Regions from separate parts of the Mesorhizobium sp. M0998 genome, predicted to be linked through region 1. Evidence: predicted binding sites of a transcription regulator. Region 1 holds the regulator's gene; each other region holds the start of a gene.
The links. Region 1 encodes LexA, which represses DNA repair genes until DNA is damaged. Its sites were predicted from a motif close to TGTTCNNNNTGTGTTCNG; they were not measured.
Positions count from the first base shown of each region.

Region 2: a site for LexA is predicted at 2,001-2,018, ahead of NKH59_RS04805 (PA0069 family radical SAM protein). Genes of this name have one in related genera too.
Region 3: a site for LexA is predicted at 2,250-2,267, ahead of NKH59_RS14660 (DNA recombination protein RmuC). Genes of this name have one in related genera too.

Region 1 covers NZ_JAMYND010000031.1:20,717-28,429, reverse strand. The annotation lists gene gltX (glutamate--tRNA ligase) at 43-1,464, opposite strand; gene NKH59_RS24815 (ComEC/Rec2 family competence protein) at 1,561-4,026, shown strand; gene lexA (transcriptional repressor LexA) at 4,020-4,754, opposite strand; partial or broken gene kynU (kynureninase) at 5,202-6,448, shown strand; gene NKH59_RS24800 (hormone-sensitive lipase) at 6,545-7,375, shown strand; gene NKH59_RS24795 (molybdopterin molybdotransferase MoeA) at 7,383-7,713, opposite strand, start outside.
Region 2 covers NZ_JAMYND010000003.1:280,937-288,649, reverse strand. The annotation lists gene rnhB (ribonuclease HII) at 1-604, opposite strand, end outside; gene NKH59_RS04805 (PA0069 family radical SAM protein) at 772-1,926, opposite strand; gene NKH59_RS04800 (glycosyltransferase) at 2,078-2,581, shown strand; gene NKH59_RS04795 (phytanoyl-CoA dioxygenase family protein) at 2,770-3,744, shown strand; gene moaB (molybdenum cofactor biosynthesis protein B) at 3,778-4,320, opposite strand; gene NKH59_RS04785 (4-(cytidine 5'-diphospho)-2-C-methyl-D-erythritol kinase) at 4,307-5,209, opposite strand; gene NKH59_RS04780 (membrane protein) at 5,236-5,421, opposite strand; gene NKH59_RS04775 (S49 family peptidase) at 5,503-6,360, opposite strand; gene NKH59_RS04770 (tRNA1(Val) (adenine(37)-N6)-methyltransferase) at 6,448-7,248, opposite strand; gene NKH59_RS04765 (putative signal transducing protein) at 7,248-7,472, opposite strand.
Region 3 covers NZ_JAMYND010000013.1:47,704-55,416, forward strand. The annotation lists gene NKH59_RS14650 (cation diffusion facilitator family transporter) at 1-443, shown strand, start outside; gene NKH59_RS14655 (GFA family protein) at 511-915, shown strand; gene NKH59_RS14660 (DNA recombination protein RmuC) at 955-2,217, opposite strand; gene def (peptide deformylase) at 2,321-2,851, shown strand; gene fmt (methionyl-tRNA formyltransferase) at 2,868-3,797, shown strand; gene NKH59_RS14675 (GNAT family N-acetyltransferase) at 3,794-4,303, shown strand; gene truA (tRNA pseudouridine(38-40) synthase TruA) at 4,322-5,077, shown strand; gene NKH59_RS14685 (transporter) at 5,059-5,667, opposite strand; gene dapE (succinyl-diaminopimelate desuccinylase) at 5,670-6,869, opposite strand; gene NKH59_RS14695 (2-dehydropantoate 2-reductase) at 7,000-7,713, shown strand, end outside.

The sequences.
Region 1 (7,713 bases):
GCGAAACACACCTTTCAATGCCAATCTTCTTGGGCCAGTTTGCTAATCGATTTGATCAGCGATCCGCGCCAGGCTTTCCTCGCGGCCAAGCACGGCAAGCACATCAAAGACACCTGGCGAGGTACTTTTGCCGGTGAGCGCGGCGCGCAAAGGTTGGGCCACGGCGCCGAGTTTATGGCCGGCGGCCTGCGCATAGTCGCGGATCGCGGCTTCGGCTGAGGCGGCAGACCACTCCGAAACCGTGGCTAGTGCCGCATGAGCGCCCCGCAGGATCGCGCGCGCCTCACCGCTGAGCAGCGCCGCCGCCTTCTCGTCGACCGGCAGCGGCCGTTCGACGAAAAGGAATGCAGCCCCTTCAACAAGTTCGACCAGCGTTTTGGCGCGCTCCTTCAGGCCCGGCAACGCGGCAAGCAGTTGCGCCCTGCGTCTGTCGTCGAGGCGAGCGGCGATTGCCGGGCCGCCTTCTAGATAGGGCAGAGTGGCGATGAAGATGTCGAGCAGCGCCGCGTCGTTCATCCGGCGCATATGCACGCCGTTAAGCGCCTCGAGCTTGGCGAAGTCGAAACGGGCGGCGCCCTTGTTGACGTCGCCAATGTCGAACCATGTAATCATGTCGGCGATCGACATGATCTCATCGTCGCCGTGGCTCCAGCCAAGCCTCGCCAGATAGTTGAGCAGCGCCTCCGGCAGGTAGCCCATGGCGCGATAGGCTTCGACGCCAAGCGCACCGTGCCGCTTCGACAGCTTGGCGCCGTCGGCACCGTGGATCAACGGGATATGCGACATCGACGGCACCTCCCAGCCCATGGCGTGATAGATTACGGTCTGGCGTGCGGCGTTGGTCAAATGATCGTCGCCGCGGATGATGTGGGTGATGCCCATGTCGTGATCGTCGACGACGACGGCATGCATGTAGGTGGGATTGCCGTCCGAGCGCAGAATAATGAAATCGTCGAGATCCTTGTTGGGAAAGCGCACGTCGCCCTGGACGCGGTCATGCACCACCGTCTCGCCGTCTGTCGGCGCCTTGATGCGGATCGCCCCCTTGGCGCCGGGCGGCGCCTCCGACGGGTCGCGGTCGCGCCAGCGCCCATCATAGCGGGGCGGAAGCCCCTTGGCTCGCGCTGCCTCGCGCATCGCCTCCAGCTCCGCCGGCGTCGCGTAGCAGTAATAGGCCTTGCCCACGCGCACCAGCTCCTCGGCCACCTCGCGATGGCGCGGCGCGCGCTCGAACTGCGAGACAGGCGCGCCGTCCCAGGTGAGTCCGAGCCAGGAAAGCCCGTCGAGAATGGCTGCCGTCGCCGCATCCGTCGACCGCTCACGGTCGGTATCCTCTATACGCAGCAGCATCGTGCCGCCCGTGTGCTTGGCGTACAGCCAGTTGAACAGCGCCGTGCGCGCGCCGCCAATGTGCAGATAGCCGGTGGGCGAGGGGGCAAAACGGGTGACGACCTTATCGGGCATGGAACTCTCAGGCGGGCGAAGGAAGTGGGTTTGCGGACTTTCGCGCGTTGCGCGTTCATGTAGCATAGGAGGTCGAGGGCGCAAGGGGCAGACCCGATGGCTGTGCGAGGCCGTGGTGCGGGCGAGGGCGAGGACGTTGGCAGCGACGTCAGCGAACGCTTGCTGTTTGCCGCTCCCCCGCCTGTCCTGCCGGCACCGGCATTGCTACCTGCTCCGCGCTTCGATGCTCCGTCGCTGCCGGCCAGCGACCCAGCAACGGTTCTCGTGCCCGCGGGCGAGCCTATCGTACGCCTGCGCAGGCGTTTCCGCCTCCCGTCACCGTCCCGTATCCGCAACAGCGTAACCACAGCGGCCGGTCTGGAACTCGACCGCGGCATCGCCTTCCTGCTGGTGCCGGTGTTCCTCGCATGCGGGGTGGTCGTTTATTTCGGGCTGTCGGTGGAGCCGGCCTTTCCACAGCCGATCGCAATCGCGCTCCTCGCGACCCTTTGTGCCGTCGTCTCGCGGTCATGGCCCAGGACGCGCCTGTGCTTCATGGTGGCGCTGCTCTGCGCGCTTGGCGTACTTGCCGCCAAGTTCGAAACATGGCGTGTCGGAACGCATATGCTCGGCTCCGAAATCTCGACGCGGCTGACGGGTCGCGTCGTATCGTACGAGCCCATGGCGAGCGGCCGCATCAGGCTGACAATCGATGTGATCTCAACCGCCAGGCCGACACTGCGCTACATGCCGGAACGGGTCCGCGTTTCGGCGATGAAGATACCGGCTGAGCTGACCGCCGGTTCCGAGATCACCGGCTATGTGCGGCTGCTGCCGCCGACCGGCCCGGTGCGGCCCGACAGCTATGATTTCTCCTTCGACAGCTATTTCGCCGGTATCGGCGGCAGCGGCTTTTTTCTCGGCAATCCGAAAATCGTGTCGTCGGACAGCATGCCGCTTGCCGCGCAGCTTTCTTCCGCGATCGAAGACGCGCGTGAATCCATCGCCGACCATATCCGCAGCCGCATCGGCGGTGCCGAGGGCGAGATTGCTGCTGCTCTGATCGTCGGCGTGCGCGCCGGCATTCCCGAGGAGATCAACGAAGCGATGCGGCGCACCGGCATCTACCACATCATCTCCATCTCGGGGCTGCATATGGCGTTGGTCGCCGGCACCATCATGGCGCTGCTGCGGGGTGCCTTCGCGCTGTTTCCCGATTTCTCATCGCGACGGCCGGTCAAGAAATATGCCGCGGCCGCCGCGCTTTTTTCGATTGCGGCCTACCTCGTCTTTTCCGGCATTGTCGTGGCGGCCGAACGCAGCTTCATCATGCTGGCGGTGATGCTTATCGCCGTGCTGTTCGACCGGGCCGCGCTCACCATGCGCAACCTGGCGATCTCGGCCATCGCGGTCATCCTGGTGTCGCCGCACGAGGTGGTCGGTCCGAGTTTCCAGATGTCCTTCGCCGCGACGGCGGCCCTTGTCGGCGCCTATGCAGGCTGGTCCGATTACCGCGCCGGGAGGGCCACCACGCCGCCGCCGCGGAAGTCGCCGCTACGCCTTGCCACGCGAAAGGTCCTGCTGGGCATGTGCGGTCTGGCGATGACCTCGACCATTGCAGGGAGCGCCACGGCGCTTTTCGCCATATGGCATTTCCAGCGCGTGGCGCCGCTCAGCCTGTTCGCCAATCTGGCCATCATGCCCATCGTCTCACTGGTCGTCATGCCCTTCGCCGTTCTCAGCGCGCTGGCGATGCCGTTCGGTGCGGATGGCCCTTTCCTCTATGTCATGGGCAAGGGGCTGACGGCGATGATCGCCCTGTCCGGGTGGATCTCGGAGCGCTCGCCGATCGATGCGGTCGGGCTGATTTCGCTGAGATCCGTCCTTCTGGTGACGATCGCCCTCGTCATTGCCAGCATGGCGACGACGTGGTTGCGGCTGGCGGCACTTCCTTTTGCGCTCGCCGGCTTGCTGACGACAACGCAGACACGCATACCCGACGTATTGGTCTCGGAGGACGCACGGCTGGTCGTGCTGTCGATCGGCAGCGGTGAACTCGCGGTCAACCGGGCACGCCCGAATGAGTTCACCATCGACAACTGGAAACGCGCGCTCACATCAGAGGCTATCGTCGCGCCGGAAACACCTGGAAAGAACGACCCGCAATTCGACATTGCCGATCCGGCCGACCTACCGCCGGGCATGCCGTTCATTTGCACGGACGGCCTCTGCCTTGCCAGGCATCCATCCGGCGCGATCATCGCGCAAGCCAAGGACCGCGATACTGCGCGGCCAGCCTGCGCCTTTGCCAGCTTGATCGTCATCGACGACGCCACCGCCCATAACCCCTGCTACTACGACCGGCTGGTCCTCGTCGTCACCAAACGGCAACTGGCGCGCGCGGGAAGTGCCGCCGTCTATTTCGATCCACAAGCGGCAACACGCGCCGAGATCCGCTTCGCCGTCGAAAAATCATACCGGCCCTGGCACGTGCAGCGGAAATTTTCACGCGCGGCACGGGGCCTGCCGCCATACCGCCGGGCCGACAACCCCAAAGCCGGCGCCAAGGGCGGAGCTCAGTAGCGGCGGATCAGTCCGACGAGCTTGCCCTGCACCTTGACCCTGTCTGGTCCGAAGATGCGCGTCTCGTAGGCCGGATTGGCGGCTTCCAGGGCGATCGAGGCGCCCTTGCGGCGGAACCGCTTCAGCGTCGCTTCCTCCTCGTCGACCAGTGCCACCACGATCTCACCGGGGCTCGCCGTATCGGCATTGCGGATGATCACCGTGTCGCCGTCGAAAATGCCGGCCTCGATCATCGAATCGCCTTTGACCTCGAGCGCATAATGCTCGCCGCCCATGATCATATCCGGCGGCACCGAAATCGAATGCGTCTGGTGCTGGATGGCGTCGATCGGCACACCGGCAGCGATGCGGCCCATCACCGGGATCGAAACGGCGGCGACGACATCGTCGTCATTTCCGGCTGCGGGCACGCGCGACGATGTCGGCTTGCCTTGCCGAGGGGCGCCTTGCCCAAGACTGCCCTGGATGACACTCGGCGAGAACTTGCGTGCCGCATTGAGGCCGGGGGCGATCGAGTCAGGCAGGCGTAGCACTTCCAGCGCACGGGCCCGGTTGGGCAAACGGCGAATGAAGCCGCGCTCCTCCAGCGCCGTAATCAGCCGGTGGATTCCGGATTTGGAAGCCAGGTCGAGCGCTTCCTTCATCTCGTCGAATGAAGGCGGGATACCGCTTTCCTTCAACCTTTCGTGGATGAACATAAGCAGTTCGTGTTGTTTGCGTGTCAGCATAGCGACCCCCAACAGAATCAGAAAAACAAACCCAGAACAAACACTATCTGTTCCAGTTGTGTTCCGCAACTGTTTAAAGTTTAATGAATGCGTTAAGGCTCGGGAAACAAACGACGTCCCCTACCGGCGTACCGCATTTTCACCGCCGCAAGCCTCATCGCCTTGATTCTGCTTTCGTTTGCGCCCTTCTGGCCTCCTAGATGGCGGCACTGGCATCGGCCGTCGGTCGGCAAAAGGCACGGAATTGAACCCTTATCGACTGTGCGGTTTGGTCAATGCACCGTGAACGAAACGAACTCAAAACGCCAACCTCGGGTTAAGTCCCGGTTTCCACCGTCTGGTCAGGCTGCTTCTCGCCGGTGGAGCCTTGCTGCGCGCAACCAGGTAATGGAAGAACAGTCGATGCGTGTCCGGCGTTGCGTTGGATCTTGGGGGAGCAGACAAATCATGACAGGAATTCCCGATCTCGTGGCCATAAAGGCGATGGATGCCGCGGATCCGCTGCGCGCGATGCGCGACCGCTTTGTGTTGCCGCAAGGAGTGATCTATCTCGACGGCAATTCGCTAGGAGCTGCTTCACGTGCCGCTTTCGATGAACTGCACAAGGCCGCGACCGAAGAATGGTCGCATGATCTCATCCGCGCATGGAACACGGCCGGCTGGTTCAACATGCCGCTTGAACTTGGCGACCAGCTCGGGCGCCTGATCGGTGCCGCGGCCGGCCAGACGGTGGTCTGCGACACGACATCGGTCAACATCTACAAGCTGCTGCACGCCGCCATGGCCATGCGACCGGAGCGGCAGGTCATCGTCGCCGAGGGCGATAGTTTTCCGACGGACCTCTACATGGCCGAGGTGTGGTTTCGACGCGAAAAGATACGCTGCTGCGCCTCTCGGGAGTCGACGCGCCGACCATCGAAGAGCTGATCGACGAACGCACCGCCGTGGTGCTGGTCAACCACGTCAACTATAGGTCGGGCGAACTGCGCGACATGCCGGCGCTGACGCGCAGGGCTCAGGAAGCCGGGGCGATGATCGTCTGGGATCTCTGCCACACCGCCGGCGCGATGCCAGTCGAGCTCGACAAGGCAAACGCCGATTTTGCCGTTGGCTGCACCTACAAATATCTGAATGGCGGCCCCGGCGCGCCTGCCTTCATCTATGCGGCTGAGCGGCATCTTTCCGACATCCAGCAGCCGCTCACCGGCTGGTGGGGCCATGCACGGCCCTTCGCCTTCGAGCCAGGCTATGCGGCCGGCACCGGCATCCGCCGGTTTCTGTGCGGCACGCAGCCGGTCCTGTCGATGCGCACGCTGAAGGGCGCGCTCGACATCTGGAACGATGTCGATATGACGGCGGTGCGCAAGAAGAGCATCGCGCTGGCGGATCTGTTCATCGAGCTTGTCGAGGCAAAGTGCGGCACTTACGGGCTCACGCTCGAAAGCACGCGCGATGGGGAAAAACGCGGCAGCCAGATTTCATTCATGCATGAGCATGGCTACCAGGTCATGCGCGCGCTGATCGAACGTGGCGTGATCGGCGATTTTCGCGCGCCATCGACCATGCGCTTCGGCTTCACCCCGCTCTATGTCGGCTATGCCGATGTCTGGCAGGCCGTCAAAGTGCTTGAGGACATCCTGCACACCGGTGCGTGGAAGGATGCGCGCTTCGCCATCAAAGCAGCTGTCACGTGAGATTGATGCGAGAGCTGGAATCGTGAGGCTGGCGAGCGACGCGCCGCGCGATGCTCACGGCTACGTTGCAAGGCCATATGCCAGGGAGGGCGCAGGGTGTTCGAACGTCACATTGCAGATTGGGACAACGCCTATGCCAACGGCGCCAACATAGCCGGCAGCGATCGCTGGCCGGCGGCCTGGATCGAGCCCGCGCGGATTTTCCGCGACGTGCTTTCGACCGAGGGCAGGGCGCGGCTGGACATGGCCTATGGCGACAACCCACGCAACCGGCTCGATCTTTTCCTGCCTCCCATCAAGCCCAAGGGACTCGTGGTGTTCGTCCATGGCGGCTACTGGATGGAATTCGACAAGAATTTCTGGTCGCATCTTGCCGCTGGCCCTGTTGATCGCGGCTATGCGGTGGCGATGCCGTCCTACACGCTCTGTCCGCAGATACGCATTGGCGGCATCGTCAAGGAAGTCGGCGCGGCGATCGGCAAGGCGGCGGCGATCGTTGCAGGGCCGCTGATGCTGACCGGGCACTCGGCCGGCGGCCATCTTGTTAGCCGGATGGTTACGGCGACGACGCCGCTGGCGCCCGAAGTCGTCCGGCGCGTTCGTCATGTAGTGTCGATCTCGGGGGTGCACGATTTGCGCCCGATCATGCGCACCGGCATGAACGAGACGCTGGCGATCGATGAGGCCGAGGCGCAGGCCGAAAGCCCGGTGCTGCTACGCCCGATGGACAAGGCCCGCCTGACCTGCTGGGCCGGCGGCGGCGAGCGCGCTGAATTCCTGCGTCAGAGCGCGTTGCTGGCCAACATCTGGATCGGCCTGGGTACCGCGACCAGCTCGGTGGTCGAGCCTGACCGGCATCATTTCAACATCATCGACGGTTTGGCCGATCCAGACCATCCGCTGACCCGGACCTTGATTTCGGAGTGAGGCAGGTTCAGCGTAGCATCAGCACGTCGCAGGGGGAGCCCGTCGCCGCGGCAGGCGCGAACGGCGCGCGAACGATCAGCCCGTTGGCATCGGCCAGCATTTTCAGCATCGAGGAGTCCTGGATGCCGAACGGCGTCGCCACGAGCGTACCGGCGTCATCTATGACAACAGCCCGCACATAATCTTGCCTGAGATCGTTGGCCGGCATGGCGGCACCGAGCCGTGCCCGACGTATATCCTGCTGAAAGGCGCGGCCGCCGAGCCGCGCCAGCAGCGGCTTCAGGAAGAGCTGAGTGCAGACCAGGCTTGCCACCGGATTGCCGGGCAGGCCGATGCAG
Region 2 (7,713 bases), on a different contig from region 1:
GCCCGTGCAGATCGATCGCCGTGCGATGGCGGACAGTGGCGTAGCCCATATGCAGTTCGAAGCCGTAACGCGCATGATGGCTGCCGCAGCCGCACATCATGCGGTCGCGCATCACCTTGGCGACGATCGAGGCTGCGGCGATCGACTGCGAGCGCTGGTCGCCCTTGATCAGTGCTTTGCCCTCGCAGGGCAGGCCGGGCGGCACGTCGCGGCCGTCGGCCAGTGCCAGCTTCGGCCGGATTGACAGGCCGGCCACGGCACGGCGCATCGCCTCCAGGCTGGCCTTGAGGATGTTGGAGGCATCGATGCCTTCGGCGCTGACCGAGGCCATCGATACGGCGAGCGCGGAGCCGAGGATTTTCAGGAACAGCGCCTCACGCTGCAAATGCGTCAGCCGCTTGGAATCGTCGAGGCCGTCGGGGATGTTGGCGGGATCGAGCACCACCGCTGCCGCCACCACCGGCCCGGCGAGCGGGCCGCGGCCGGCCTCGTCCATCCCCGCCACCGGCCAAAGGCCTTCGGCCATCGCCCTCGTCTCGAACGAGAAGTCGGGTTTCTCGACGATTTCGAAGAGAAGCGGAGAATCGGAACGCGGGCGAGCCATGGTGCGGCGAGGTTCGCATCGGCTCCGATTCTCCGCAAGTCCCCTCCGGGTCGGGCGGGGCACCGGACCAGGAGGGGGCTACCGTCTGCAAGCCCGGGGACAGGACAGGCCGGACGGGATTTTTCGCCTGCTGCGGCCGCTTCAAGCGGCTGGCGCGAGACGCTTTGTCACAGCAGCATCAGCTGCTCGGTAGCCTTGGCGGCGGGGACGAACTGGTCGGTCCTGAGCGAGCGCCGCTCGGCGTTGAGGCCGAGCCGTTTGGCAGCTATCTCGAAACGCCGGCCGATCTGCCAGGCATAGGGACCGGAGCCTTTCATGCGCTTGCCCCATTCCGAATCGTAGTCCTTGCCGTCGCGCATCGAACGGATCAGCGACATGACGTGGCGATAGCGGTCGGGATAGTGGCGCAGCAGCCAGTCCTTGAAGATCGGCGCGACCTCCAGCGGCAGGCGCAGCAGCACATAGCCGGCCTCGCGCGCGCCCGCTGCCTGCGCCGAATCGAGGATGCGCTCCATCTCCGGGTCGGTCAGTCCGGGGATGATCGGCGCGACCATCACCGAGGCCGGAATGCCGGCATCCGAAAGCTGCCTGATCGCCTCCAGCCGCTTGGTCGGCGTCGACGCTCGCGGCTCCATCGTTCTGGCCAGCATCCTGTCCAATGTCGTCACCGACAATGCCACCTTGGCCAGCCCGCGTTCGGCCATGCGTGACAGAATGTCGATATCGCGTGTCACCAGCGCCGACTTGGTGACGATGCCGACCGGATGGCCGCGCGCCTCCAGCACTTCGAGGATCTCGCGCATGATCCGGTATTGCTTCTCGATCGGCTGATAAGGATCGGTATTGGTGCCGATGGCGATGGTGCGCGGCTGGTAATTATCCCTGGACAATTCCTTGTCGAGCAGCCGCGCCGCATCCGGCTTGGCAAACAGCTTCGATTCGAAATCCAGCCCCGGCGACAGGCCCATGAAGCTGTGCGTCGGCCGCGCGAAACAATAGACGCAGCCATGTTCGCAGCCGCGATAGGGATTGATCGAGCGGTCGAAGGAGATGTCGGGCGATTCGTTGCGCGTGATGATGGTGCGCGGCTTCTCGACCTGTACCTCGGTCTTGAACGGCGGCAGCTCCTCCAGCGAATTCCATCCATCGTCGAACACATGCCGGCTGACCGGCTCGAAACGGCCGGACGGATTGATGCCCGCCGACCTGCCGCGATTGCGGTCCGGACGGACACGCATGCCGCTCTGCTCGATCATCGCATTCGCCATTTCGGCCCTGCCAGCGCCGAAGGCTGCAATATCGGCACGCACGATCTGTTCCATCTTGGCCCTTTCCCAGGGACTGTCCGCCCGCTGTCGAATCGCTCTGCTCATGAATGTATTCCTATCGTATCGATGAGAACAAAGCAAGAACTTTCTCGCGGTGCGCCGCAAAAACTGGCGCTGCCCACCGCTTTCCGCTATTCGGCTAAACATGCTCAGCGTCCTGATCGAAACCCTGAATGACGAGGAGGGCCTTGCCCGCACGCTCGCCTCGCTGATCGGCGGCGCGGTCGAAGGCGTGGTGCGCGACGTTCTCGTCTGCGACACCGGCTCGACCGATCAGACGCACCGCGTCGCCGAACATGCCGGCTGCCACTATGTCAGCGGCGGCATCGCCGCCGGCATCAGGCAGGCCAAGGGCGACTGGCTGCTCTTGCTGGAACCGGGCGCGCGGCTGGGAGAGGGCTGGATCGACGAGGTCGCCGCCCATACCGCCAGGCAAACCATGGCGGCGCGGTTCTCGCGGGCACGCGGCAGCCGCACGCCGTTCCTGTCGCGCGTCTTTGCCGGAAATCGCGCTCTCGCCGAAGGCTTGGTGATCAGCAAGCGTCAGGCCGCGGCGCTGTCGAAGAACGCCCGCAGCGCCGAAGCGATCGCCCGCGGCCTGGCGACCAGGAGGCTCCACGCCGAGATCTGGGTCGCGCCGCGGAAGTGACGGCTTACCGTCCCGGTTATGGGAACTCCGCCCAAGCACATTTTCTGGCGGGTCGTCGTTTATTGTGCATTGCACAAAATCTGGCCGGGGGTTACCATTCCCGGCGATATGGGCGAATAGGGTTTGGGGTGTGCCGGAGCGGCGACGACTAACGTCGATGCTGTTCCCTCGACATTTTGAGGACCCCGATGACCCTTTCAAGCCCTGACAAGTCCGGCGCTGCAAGCCTCGAGGCGATCGCACGAAACGGCGGCACGCTGCGCCGCATCGCCGCCCGCATCCCGACCTATCTTTCCGACCTTCGCGAGAATCCGGCATGGCTGCCGATGTTCATGCTGGCCCGCACCATGCCGGCGCGGCGCCTGCACTGGCGCGGTGCAAAGCCCGTTCCGCCGGCGCGCAATGTCGGTGAAACGATGTTCGCCGGCGTCGATCGCGATGCCGTCGTCGGCGCGCTGCGGACGGAGGGGCTCTATTCGGGCCTGATGCTGCCGGCCGCCATCCATGAGGAGATTGTCCGCTTCGCCGAGCGCACGCCATGCTTCGGCAATTTCGACCGTCGGCTGGAATTCCTGCCCGAAAAACACGCCGATGCCGAAAAGCATTTCGGCCGCCCGCTGCTCAGCGGTCACTATTTCGAACGGGTCCTCGACTGCAACGCTGCGGTCGCCGTGCAGCGCGATCCGCTGCTTCTCGATATCGCAGCGCACTATCTCGGCAGCCAGGCCAAGCTGATCACCACCCGCGTCTGGTGGAGCTTTCCGACCGGTGGCGTCTCGGACGCCGACAAGAACATGGCCTCGCTCGGCAAATACCATTTCGACCTCGACGACTGGCGCATGCTGAAGTTCTTTTTCTACCTGGTGCCGGTCGACGCCGACACTGGGCCGCATGTCTATGTCCGCGGCTCCCATAACCGCCGCATCCTGAAGCATCAGCTGACGCTGCTGGTCGGCCATTCGGCGGAAGAGGTGCTGGGCGTCTACGGCGAGCAGAGCCCGGTCACGCTGACCGGGCCGGCCGGCCTCGGCTTTGTCGAGGATCCGTTCGGCTTCCATATGGGCACCGTGCCGACGCTCACGCCGCGGCTGATGATGGAGGTTGGCTTCGGCGTGTCGCCGCCGTCGCGCCGGCGTTTTCACGGCGAGCCGGTCATTCGCTAAACCGAGGTCGCTTGGCTGATACTTCGGTTCGTCTCAGCCGCGCCGCAAATGCTCGTCCAGCCGCGGCATGATCTCGACGAAGTTGCAGGGCATGTGCCGATAGTCGAGCTGCGGCTTCAAGATGCCGTCCCAGGCGTCCTTGCAGGCGCCGGGCGAGCCCGGCAGCACGAAAACGAAGGTGGCGTTGACGACGCCGCCGGTTGCCCGGCTCTGGATCGTCGAAGTGCCGATCTTGTCGTAGGAGATGCGGTGGAACACTTCGGAAAAGCCGTCCATGCGCTTTTCGAAGATCGGCTCCAGCGCTTCCGGCGTCACGTCGCGGCCGGTGAAGCCGGTGCCGCCGGTGGTGATGACGACATCAATCGCTTCGTCCCTTGACCAGCCCAGGACCTTGTCGCGGATCTTGTCGCGGTCGTCGGTGACGATGTCGCGGGCGGCCAGGACATGGCCGGCCTCGGCAATGCGGTCGGCCAGCGTCTGCCCGGATTTGTCGTCGGCGAGGCTGCGCGTATCGGAAACGGTCAGTACTGCGATGTGCACGGGAACGAAGGGGCGGCTCTCGTCAATCCTGGCCATGGGCATCAACCTCCGATGTCACGCTTCGCGTCGCCGCGACAAACCAGTCGGGATGGCGGCTGCGAATATCGACGGCCGCGCGCTTGGCCACATTGCCGGTCTCGAACAGCCCGAAGCAGGTGGCGCCGGAGCCGGACATCCTGGCAAAACCGGCTCCGGCCTTGTTGAGCACGGAAAGCGCCTTGCCGATCGCGGGCTGGATTGCGCGCGCCGCAGGCTCGAGATCATTGCGGGTGATCTCCAGCCAGTTGCGGATGCTGTGGAAGTCGAGGTTGCGCGGCAGCGGCGGCAGTCCCGCATTGTCGCGGCGGCCAAGCGCTTCGAACACGTCGGCCGTCGAGACGGCAGTGCCGGGATTGACGAGCACCAGACCCAGCGCCGGGAAACCCGGCACGAGCGTCAGCTCGTCGCCGATGCCGCGGGCTATCAGCGGCTTGGCTGCGAGGCACATCGGCACGTCGGCGCCGAGCGACAGGCCGATCCGCGCCAGTTCGGCATCGCCGATGTCGAGGCTCCAGGTCTGGACCAGGGCGCGCAGCACAGCCGCCGCATCGCTCGACCCGCCGCCGACACCGGACGCGACCGGCAGGTTCTTTTCGAGCCTGATGGCGACAGCCGGTGCGTGCTGGGGACCGGCCTCGCGCCGCAGTGCATCGCGGCCTCTCACCACCAGATTATTGTCGTCGACAGGCACCGCGGAGGCGTATTTGCCGGACATGGAAAACCCATCGCTGTCGGCAAGTTCCGTTTCGATGCGGTCGCCGAAGCGCGTGAACACAGCCAGGCTTTCGATCGTGTGATAGCCGTCGGCGCGCTGGCCGGTGACGTGCAGCGCGAGATTTATCTTGGCGTGCGCATGCGAAACCCGGATGCCGGCCTCGGCGTTCACTGGCTCGGCCGCGAGGGGGACGACGGTCAATCCTTGGCCAGACGGTATTCGCCGGTCTTCGGGTCCTTGACCAATGTTCCCATTGTACCGTTGGCGGCCTGCTTTTCGGTACGCCGCACCTTGGCGGTCACACGCTCGGCTTCCCTGACGAAGGAGCGGTAGCCGAAATAGGCGGCAATGCCGACGACGGCGAAGAAAATGATCTGCGGCATGTCAAACTCCTCCCTCGCAAGGCCGGCAAGGCCGCCGGTCGGGTCGGTTGATGATTTATGCTAGACGCTTTCACCGGCTTTTCAAAGCCCGAAGCGCGCCCACAGCGCGCGCTCTTCCGCCGCATCGATGACGCCGCTTGCCGCGGCGGCGGCGATATCGGGCGCCGAAAAGCTCGAGCCGAACAGGCCGAAGCGGCCGAACAGGCCGCGCGGCGCGGTGATCAGCTTGAGCTGGGTTTTCGGCCCGAAACGGCTCTTCAGCACGCTGCGCATGTCGCCGAGCGCATCGACCAGTCCGAGTTCAAGCCCCTTCTTGGCCGTCCAGAACAGGCCGGTGAACAGGTCGGGATCGTCCTTGAGCTTGCTGCCGCGCCTGTCCTTGACGAGGTCGATGAAGGTCTCGTGGACCTCGAGCTGCAGCGCCTTCAGGCGCTCGACGTCCTCCTTCTTTTCCGGCTTGAACGGGTCGAGCACCGCCTTGTTCTGGCCGGCGGTGTGGACGCGGCGCTCGATGCCGATCTTCTTCAACAGCTCCGGAAAGCCGAACGAGGCCGACACCACGCCGATCGAGCCGACGATGGAGGACGGGTCGGCAAAGATCTCGTCGCCGGCGACCGCGATCATGTAGCCGCCCGATGCCGCCACGTCCTCGACGAAAACCAGGACCTTCTTGTTCTTCTCGCTCGCCAGGTCGCGGATGCGCCTGAAGATCAGCCGCGACTGCACCGGCGAGCCGCCTGGCGAATTGATCGAGATGGCGACCGCCGGCGCGTCGAAGGAAAACAGCTTTTCGAGAAGGCCGGCGGTGGAAGCGAGCGACAGGCTCGGCCGGAACTGGCCGCCGCCGGGCATGATCGTGCCGTGCAGCCGGATGACCGGAATGGTGACGACGGCGGAGCGCCAGGATTTCGGCAGCAGGCGGTTGAAAAGGCGTTTCACGAGGGGGCGGTCTCCGGTCGATTTGCTTGACGCATGTAGGAATTCGCCGGCCAACGGCAATGCCGTCACCCCGGCAATCAGAATGGATCAGTCTCCGAAAAGCGACGCCAGCCCGTTATTGATCAGCTCTGCCCGCTCCGAAGGGCCATTGCCTGAATAGGCATGCAGCATCAGCGGTGGTTGGATCGACAGTTTGCCGCGTGCGCCGAGTGCTGCCCGGACGACGATGCGGATCGCCGCCGCTTCGGGGCGAGGATGGACGGCCAGCATCTCGGCATCGCCGAAGCGGCCGGCGATGGCATCGAGGATGGCGCCGAGCTGTTCCGGCCGGGCGATGACGGCCAGCCCGCCGCCCGGCCTGACCACCGCGGCCGCGCTGCGGATCCAGCTGTCGAACAGCCCGTCCTCCGAGACATGCGCGGCCTTTCTCAGCGGATCGGGCGTCGCGCGATCCTCGGCGGCATTGAACGGCGGGTTCATGATGACGAAATCGAAGCTGTTGTCCTCAAGTCCGGCGGCCGTTCGCGCCCGGCCCGACAGCGCGACATCGGCGACGAGCACCGAGGCGCGGTCGCTGAGATGCGCATTGCCGGGGTGGGCAAGCGTGGTGGTGGCGAAGGCCGCCATTTCCGGGGAACGCTCGACGAGCACGGCCGCGGCCCCGGGGCAGCGCGACAGGACCGCCAGGCCGGCCGCACCAGCGCCCGCGCCAAAATCGGCAAGCCGCCCGGCGAAGGAGGACGGCACGGCAGCCGCCAGCATCATCGCATCCATGCCGGCGCGGTGGCCCGCCTTTCTCGGCTGCACCAGCCAGAAGCGACCGCGATGAAAGGCATCGACCGTATGAGCCGGCATGTCCGGGACAAGGGCAGCGGGCGACGCGGACATTATTTTTGGCGGATCTCGTTAGCGATGCCGGCATCCGTCAGGATGCGCCGCGCCGCATCGGCCTTGTCGGCGTCCACCATGACACGGCGGGGCAGGATGCCGATCGAGCCGTCGAGGACGCTCATGTTCTGGTCGGCGACGAAACAGCCGATGCCGGCATCGCGCATGAGCGATTCGACAAACGAAATGATGACGGCGTCGTTGGTGCGGATGAGCTCTATCATCGGATTAGGGCCATGATCTATCGATATGGTCGAAATGGCGCCTGAAACGGCAAGAAGATGCGAGGAGAAGCGTGAAGGTCGGGGTCTTTCCCCCGGCCGAGCGGTTCGACGACGCAGCTTGCAGCCGTTTCGGCGTCCGGAGGATGTGGTCCATCTGCCCGGCTACTTTGTCGCGAAGGACTTGAAAGCCGAATGGCTTCCTGCGCCTTCGCTCCGCGTATCCGGACGGATGGCCTCACAC
Region 3 (7,713 bases), on a different contig from region 1:
TTGTCGCCTTCGCCGGGATATCGGCGGCGGAACTGCTGGACATGCCGAAGCTCGACGGCGCCGCGTCGATCGGCATCGCGCTGATCCTGGGCGGGACCGCGATCTTCCTGGCGCGCGAAAGCAAGAGCCTGCTGCTCGGCGAGCCGGCTTCGCCCGAGGTGCAAACAGAGGTGCTGGCCATCGTCCAGCAGGACCCGGCGGTGCAGCGGGCGAATGGCGCGCTGACGCTGCATATGGGTCCGCAGGAGATCGTCGCCGCTTTGAGCATCGAGTTCGAGGATCATTTGTCGGCGCCGGAGATAGAGACCTGTGTCGAGCGCCTGGAGACGCGGCTGAAGGCGGAGATGCCGGAGGTGACGCGGCTCTTCGTCAAACCGCAGACCACCGGCACCTGGGAACGCCGGAGCAAGGCCTTGGCGGCGTCCGGAGGGGAACCAGCCTGAGGAAAATGGCTGCGCCATCGGGCAGTCCCGGTTATGATTGCGGGCAAAAGCTCCAGGAGGAACGAAGATGAAAATCGACGGCGGGTGTCATTGCGGCGCCATTACTTACGAGGCCGAGATCGATCCGGAAAAGACCACCATTTGTCACTGCATCGATTGTCAGAAGCTAACCGGAACGGCCTTTCGCGTCACCGTGCCGGCGTCCGAGGACAATTACAGGATCACCAAGGGCACGCCGAAGATCTACATCAAGACCGGTTCGAGCGGCGCCAAGCGCGCCCAGGCATTTTGCGGTGAGTGCGGCTCGCATCTCTACGCCACTTCGGCGGGTGAGGGACCGAAGGTTTACGGTATCAGGGTCGGCACGGCACGGCAGCGCGAGCAACTGGTGCCGAGAAAGCAGATCTGGCACCGCTCGGCGCTGCATTGGCTGCCGGAATTCGAAGGCACAACCATCATCGAGGAGCAGTAGCGCCAGACCGGGGCGAAGCCTCCGGTTCCGGCGCAGCTCTCAATCGTCGCCTTCGACGACCCTTAGCCTCAACTGCCCGGTTTTCGAATCGGCGACGCGCGGGCTGCTTTCCGCTTTTGCTCCGCTGCCATTCGAACCGGGGGTGTCCTCCGCCGGCTGCACGCCAAACTCCAGCGCCTCGATCTTCTGTCCGCGCCTGGTCACCTTCGATGTCGAGACCAGGATGTCCTCGATGTCCTTGGCCGATTGGCCGAAATGCGTCTGCAATTTGCGCACCCGCTCGTCTAGCCGGGAGACGTCTTCCATCAGCCGGATAACCTCGCCCTGGATCAGGTGTGCCTGCTCGCGCATGCGGGCATCCTTGAGGATCGCCTGGATGACCTGGATCGACAGCATCAAAAGCGATGGCGAGACGATGACGATCCGTGAGCGATGCGCCTTCTGGACAACGGCCTCGAAATTCTCGTGGATTTCGGCGAACACCGATTCCGAAGGCACGAACATGAAGGCGGTGTCCTGCGTCTCGCCCTGGATCAGGTATTTTTCGGAAATATCGCGGACATGCACCTCGATGTCGCGGCGGAAAGCCTGTGCGGCGGTCTTCTGCAGTTCGGCGCCTTCGGCGGCCCGGATGGCATTCCAGGCCTCGAGCGGAAACTTTGCATCGATGGCAAGCGACGGTGCGCCGTTCGGCATCTTCACCAGGCAGTCGGGCCGGCTGCCATTCGACAAGGTCGCCTGGAATTCATAGGCGCCGTGCGGCAATCCGTCGGCGACGATAGCTTCCATACGCGACTGGCCGAAGGCGCCGCGCGTCTGCTTGTTGGAAAGGATCGCCTGCAATTGCACGACCTGGCCGGCCAGCGACTGGATGTTGCCTTGCGCGATATCGATGACCGCCAGCCGTTCCTGCAGCTTGGCGAGGCTCTCATGCGTCGATCTCGTCTGCTCGGTCATGGTCTGGCCCAGGCGGCCGGTCATGGCATCGAGACGCTGGCCGATCGACTGTGTCAGTTCCGCCTGGCGCGCCCCGAACACTTCGGCGATGGCGCCCATGCGGCCCTGCATTTCCGCCTGGCTTGCCAAGATGCCGGCCATCCGCACCTCGGCGTCGCGGGCGTGGTCGGCGGCTTCGGCGGCCGCCACTGCACGCGCCTTGGCCGATCGCCAGAGCGCAACGACGAGCGCCACGAACAGTCCAAGGAACAGCATTGCGCCGAAACCCAGGGCATGGCCGAGCGTGATCGTGGTGGCGCCTAGGCGGGCGACAGGTTCGGACAGGATGGTGGCCAGATCGTTCATGTCGACAGCATAGATGATTCGGTCTGCCAGCACAGATCAAAACGTGAACGACCCGAAGGCGCCCCGGTTGACGCTTTTCCTGCGAGGTCTTAGGTGAGACGCCATGTCGATCAAGCCGCTTATCATCCTCCCCGATCCCGTCCTGCGCCAGGTTTCAAAACCGGTCGAGCGTGTCGATGGCGATTTGCGCAAACTGGCCGGCGACATGCTGGACACCATGTATGACGCGCCCGGCATCGGCCTCGCAGCGATCCAGGTCGGCGAACCCTTGCGCATGCTGGTGATCGACCTCGCCAAGGAGGACGAGACGCCGGCGCCGCACGTCTTCATCAATCCCGAAATCCTTGAAAGCTCCGACCAGCGTTCGGTCTATGAGGAAGGCTGCCTGTCGATCCCCGATTACTATGCGGAAGTCGAGCGCCCCGCCGCGGTGCGGGTGAAATATCTCGATCGCGATGGCAAGCTGCAGGAGATCGAGGCCGAGGGGCTGATGGCGACCTGCCTGCAGCATGAAATCGACCACCTCAACGGCGTGCTGTTCATCGATTACATCTCCAAGCTGAAGCGCGACATGGTGGTCAAGAAATTCAAGAAGCTCGCCAGGGACAAGGCGCCGGGCAAGATGGTGGGGTAGGCGTCGACGAATGCCCCTGCGTGTCATCTTCATGGGTACGCCCGAATTCTCCGTGCCGACGCTGCGGGCGATTGCCGGGGCCGGGCACGAGTTGGCAGCCGTCTACACGCAGCCGCCGCGCGCCGGCGGCCGGCGCGGGCTCGAACTGACGCCGTCGCCGGTGCAGCGCGAGGCCGAGCGGCTTGGCATCGAGGTGCGGTCGCCGGTGTCGCTGAAGGGCGAGGCGGAGCAGGAGGCGTTCCGCGCGTTGCGTGCCGACGTCGCCGTGGTGGTCGCCTACGGGCTGCTTCTGCCCAAACCCATTCTCGAGGCGCCGCGGCTCGGTTGCCTCAACGGCCATGCATCGCTGCTGCCGCGCTGGCGCGGCGCTGCCCCTATCCAGCGCGCCATCATGGCCGGCGATACCGAAACGGGCATGATGGTGATGCGGATGGAGGAAGGCCTCGACACCGGCCCGGTGGCAATGGTTGAAAAATGCGCCATTGGACCCGACATGACGGCCGGCGATCTGCACGATCGGCTGATGGTCTTGGGTGCTTCGCTGATAGTGCAAGCGCTCGAACGGCTGGAGCGGAATACGCTGACATTTACCACACAGGCGGAGGTGGGGGTGACCTACGCCAAGAAAATCGATAAATCGGAGACTCGCATAGACTGGCTGCGACCTGCCGGCGACGTGCACAACCAGATTCGCGGCCTGTCGCCCTTTCCCGGTGCATGGTGCGAGGCCGAAATCGGCGGCCGCGTGGAACGGCTGAAACTGCTTCGCTCGACGCTCTCGCAAGGCGCCGGCGAACCGGGAGGAATTCTCGATGACCGGCTGACGGTCGCCTGCGGGTCAGGCGCGATCAGGCCGGTCGAAGTTCAACGTGCGGGCGCAAGGCCCATTGCCGCGCAGGAGTTTCTGCGCGGGGCCAGGCTCGAAAAAGGAATGAAATTGTCATGAGCATGATGTCCATACGCGCGGCGACGCCGCGGGACCGCGAGGCGATCCGCCTTGTCGAAGAACACGCATTCGGCCAGCAGACCGAGGCCGGACTGGTCGACGCGCTGGTCACCGGCGGTGATGCCGTCGTCGAACTGGTGGCGGACGAAGACGGGCAAGTGGTCGGCCATATCCTGTTTTCACGGCTTTTCGTGCGGAATGGCGGCAAGAGCTTCCCGGCGGTGGCTTTGGCTCCTTTGGCGGTCGAGCCGTCGTTCCACGGCACCGGCATCGGCGGTGCGCTGGTCCGCGAGGCGCATATCCGCCTGAAGGCTGCTGGCGAGACGCTCGCCGTGGTGCTCGGCGATCCCGCTTACTATGGCCGTTTCGGCTACAGCCGCGCCCGTGCAGCGAAATTCGAGAGCGACTACCAAAGCGAGGCTTTGCAGGCGCTTGCCTGGGGCGAGGCGCCCGAGACCGGCAGGCTGGTCTACGCCTCGGCCTTCGGCTCAGCCCTCGCCGCCTGATTTCGCCTCGATCCGGGAATGCCGCGTTTTCGCCTCGACATCGAATATGACGGCAGTCTCTTCGCCGGCTGGCAGCGCCAGGCCAACCAGCCTTCGGTGCAGCAGGCGATCGAGCGGGCGATCGAGAACTTCTGCGGTGAGCAGGTTTCGCTGCGCGCCGCCGGCCGCACCGATGCCGGCGTCCATGCGACCGCTCAGGTGGCGCATGTCGATCTGATCAAGGCATGGCCCGGCGACAAGGTGCGCGACGCCGTCAACGCGCATCTGCAGGCGGCCAAGGTGCGCATCGCCATCCTGAAGGCCGCCGTCGTGCCGGATGGCTTCGATGCGCGTTTCTCGGCGATCAGCCGCCATTACCTCTACCGCATCGTCAATCGCCGCGCGCCGGCGGCGCTCGACAAGGGCAAGATCTGGTGGGTACCGAAGCAGCTCGATGCCGGTGCCATGCACGAAGCGGCAAAGGTGCTGCTTGGCCGGCATGATTTCACCACCTTCCGCTCGACCCAGTGCCAAGCCACCAGCCCCGTCCGCACGCTCGACCGGCTGGATGTCAGCCGGGCGGGCGATTTCATTGAGGTCCGCGCTTCGGCGCGGTCATTCCTGCACAACCAGGTGCGCTCGATGGTCGGCTCGCTCAAACGTGTCGGCGAAGGCGGCTGGACTGTTGCCGACCTCAAGGCGGCGCTTGAGGCGCGCGACCGTGCGGCCTGCGGTCAGGTGGCGCCGCCCGACGGGCTGTTTCTCGTCGGCGTCGATTATCCGACGCCTGGCTGATCCGGAACGCTGATCCCGAGCAGCGCCTGCAGGCCGAACAGGACGATCAGCGACGCCACGAACATGCCGGCAAAAACGGCGCTGCCGGTGGCCGCACCCCTGCCGATCGCAACGTTGGTCATCCGCCAGGTCAATACCATCGACAGCGCGAATAACAGCAGCGACACGAGTCCGGAGACTTCGCTGGCCGACGTCAGGAAAAGCCGGATCAACGCCGATGGCAGCATCATCCAGGCGATGATCGCCGAGGCCCAATTGCTGGCCACGACATAATGGACGAAACGGCCGCCGACGCCGACCCGCGGCGCCACCAGGGCGAGGCCTATGAGCGGCAGCACCCAGGCGCCGATATCGACGGTGGCCAGGCGGATCAACATGCTGAAACGGCCGACGAATGCGTTGGGATCGCCGATCTCGTTGGCAATACCGACCCAGCCGACGATCAGTGCCGGCGCCGCGACGACGATGGCAAAAAAGGAGTTCCAGAAACCGTCCGCCGAAAGGTCGAGCAGGCGAAATCCGTCGGCCTTGCCGAGCATCAGCCGCCAGGCACCGGCAAGCGAAGCGTAGGTTTCATCCGCTGAAAGCATCACTAGGATATGTCCTGCGCAAACCAGTCTTCAACGAAGCGCAGATAAATCTGCGTCAGCGTCTCGAGGTCGGCAATCGCCACGCGTTCGTCGACCATGTGCATGGTCTTGCCGACCAGTCCGAATTCGACCACCGGACAATAATCCTTGATGAAGCGGGCATCGGAGGTGCCGCCGGAGGTGGAGAGCGCCGGCTTCCTGCCGGTCACCGCCTTGATCGAGCCGCCAAGCGTCTCGATCAACCTGTCGTCGCGTGTCAGGAAAACGTGGCTCGGTCCGTCGCGCCAGACGATCTCGTAGTCGACCGGCGTCTTCTTGCCGGCGCGGTATTTCTTGCGTTTCGCCGCCCGGTCGAGGCGGTTGTGGATCTCGGCCTGGATCGTCTCGGCGGTCCATATGTCGTTGAAGCGAATATTGAAGGTAGCCGCCGCCTTCGCCGGGATGACGTTGGTGGCAGGGTTGCCAACGTCGATGGAGGTGACCTCAAGATTGGTCGGCTGGAAATCCCTTGTTCCGTTGTCGAAGACGGGGTGAAGCAAGGCGTCGACCAGCGTCACCAGGCCGCGCACCGGGTTGTCGGCTAGCTGCGGATAGGCGGCGTGGCCCTGGCGGCCGTTGACGACGACCGTGCCGGAGAGCGAGCCGCGCCGGCCGATCTTGATCATATCGCCGAGCGCGTCGGGATTGGTCGGCTCGCCGACGATCGCAGCATGCCATTTCTCACCCTTGGCAGCCGCCCATTCGAGCAGCTTCGTCGTGCCGTTGATCGCCGGCCCTTCCTCGTCGCCGGTTATCAGCAGCGAGACCGACCCCTTCGGGCCGCCCTTCTGCGCGATATGTCGCGCTACCGCCGCGACGAAACAAGCAATGCCGCCCTTCATGTCGACGGCGCCGCGGCCCAACATCTCGCCATTGGCGATCTCGGCGCCAAAGGGTGGGTGCGTCCAGGCTGTTTCATCGCCCACCGGCACCACATCGGTATGGCCGGCAAACATCAGATGCGGGCCGTTGCCGGAACGCCGCGCGTAAAGGTTCTCTATGTCAGGTGTGCCGGATTCGGAAAACACCGGGCGCTCGACGGCAAAGCCGAGCGGCTTCAACATTTCTTCCAGCGCGCTCAGCGCACCGCCTTCGGCGGGCGTCACGGAAGCGCAGCGGATGAGAGCAGCCAGATTTCTGGTCGGATCGGTAGGCAGCGTCATGGGCAAAAGCGATAGTCGAAAGCGCAAGGCCTGTCACGGCCAGACATAAGGGCCAGCCATGCCGCCGACATTATGGTTTTCATGCCGTATAAGTTGCGGCAAGGCCTCTCAACCAGGACAGGGCCATCGCATGATCACGCATGGCAGGACGATCGTAATCGCCGGTGCCGGCAGTATCGGGTGCTACGCCGGCGGCTGCCTGATACTTGCCGGGCGAAAGGTGGTTCTGCTGGCGCGGCCTCGCATCGAGAAGGCGCTGCAAAAAGGTGGATTGCGCATCACCGACCGTGATGGCCGCGACCGATCCGTCAAGCCGGAGGCATTGTCGGTCACCGCCGATCCGGCCGCGGCATTCCCCGGTGCCGATGTCATCCTGCTAACGGTCAAGAGCGGCGCGACGCAAGACATGGCCGGGCTTATTGCGGCCCATGCCCGACCGGATGCGGTGGTACTCAGTCTGCAGAACGGCGTCGACAATGCCGATAAGTTGCGAGCCCATCTCACCGCCCGGCGGGTGCTCGCGGGCATGGTGCCGTTCAACGTGGTCCAATCACCGGAGGGCGAATTGCCGCTTCGCCTGCACCGCGCCAGCGGCGGCAAGGTGATGATCGAACAGGGCGCGACAGGCCTTGACGAACTGCTCGACGTCGAGGGCTTTGCCGTCGCCACACATGGTGACATCGAAGCGGTGCTATGGGGCAAGCTGCTGCTCAACCTCAACAACGCGCTGGTGGCGCTTTCCGGCCTGCCGCTGGCGGCAGAGCTTGCCGATCGCCGCTGGCGGCTGATCCTGGCCGGCCAGATCGACGAAGCATTGGCGGCAATGATGGCGACAGGCATCGAA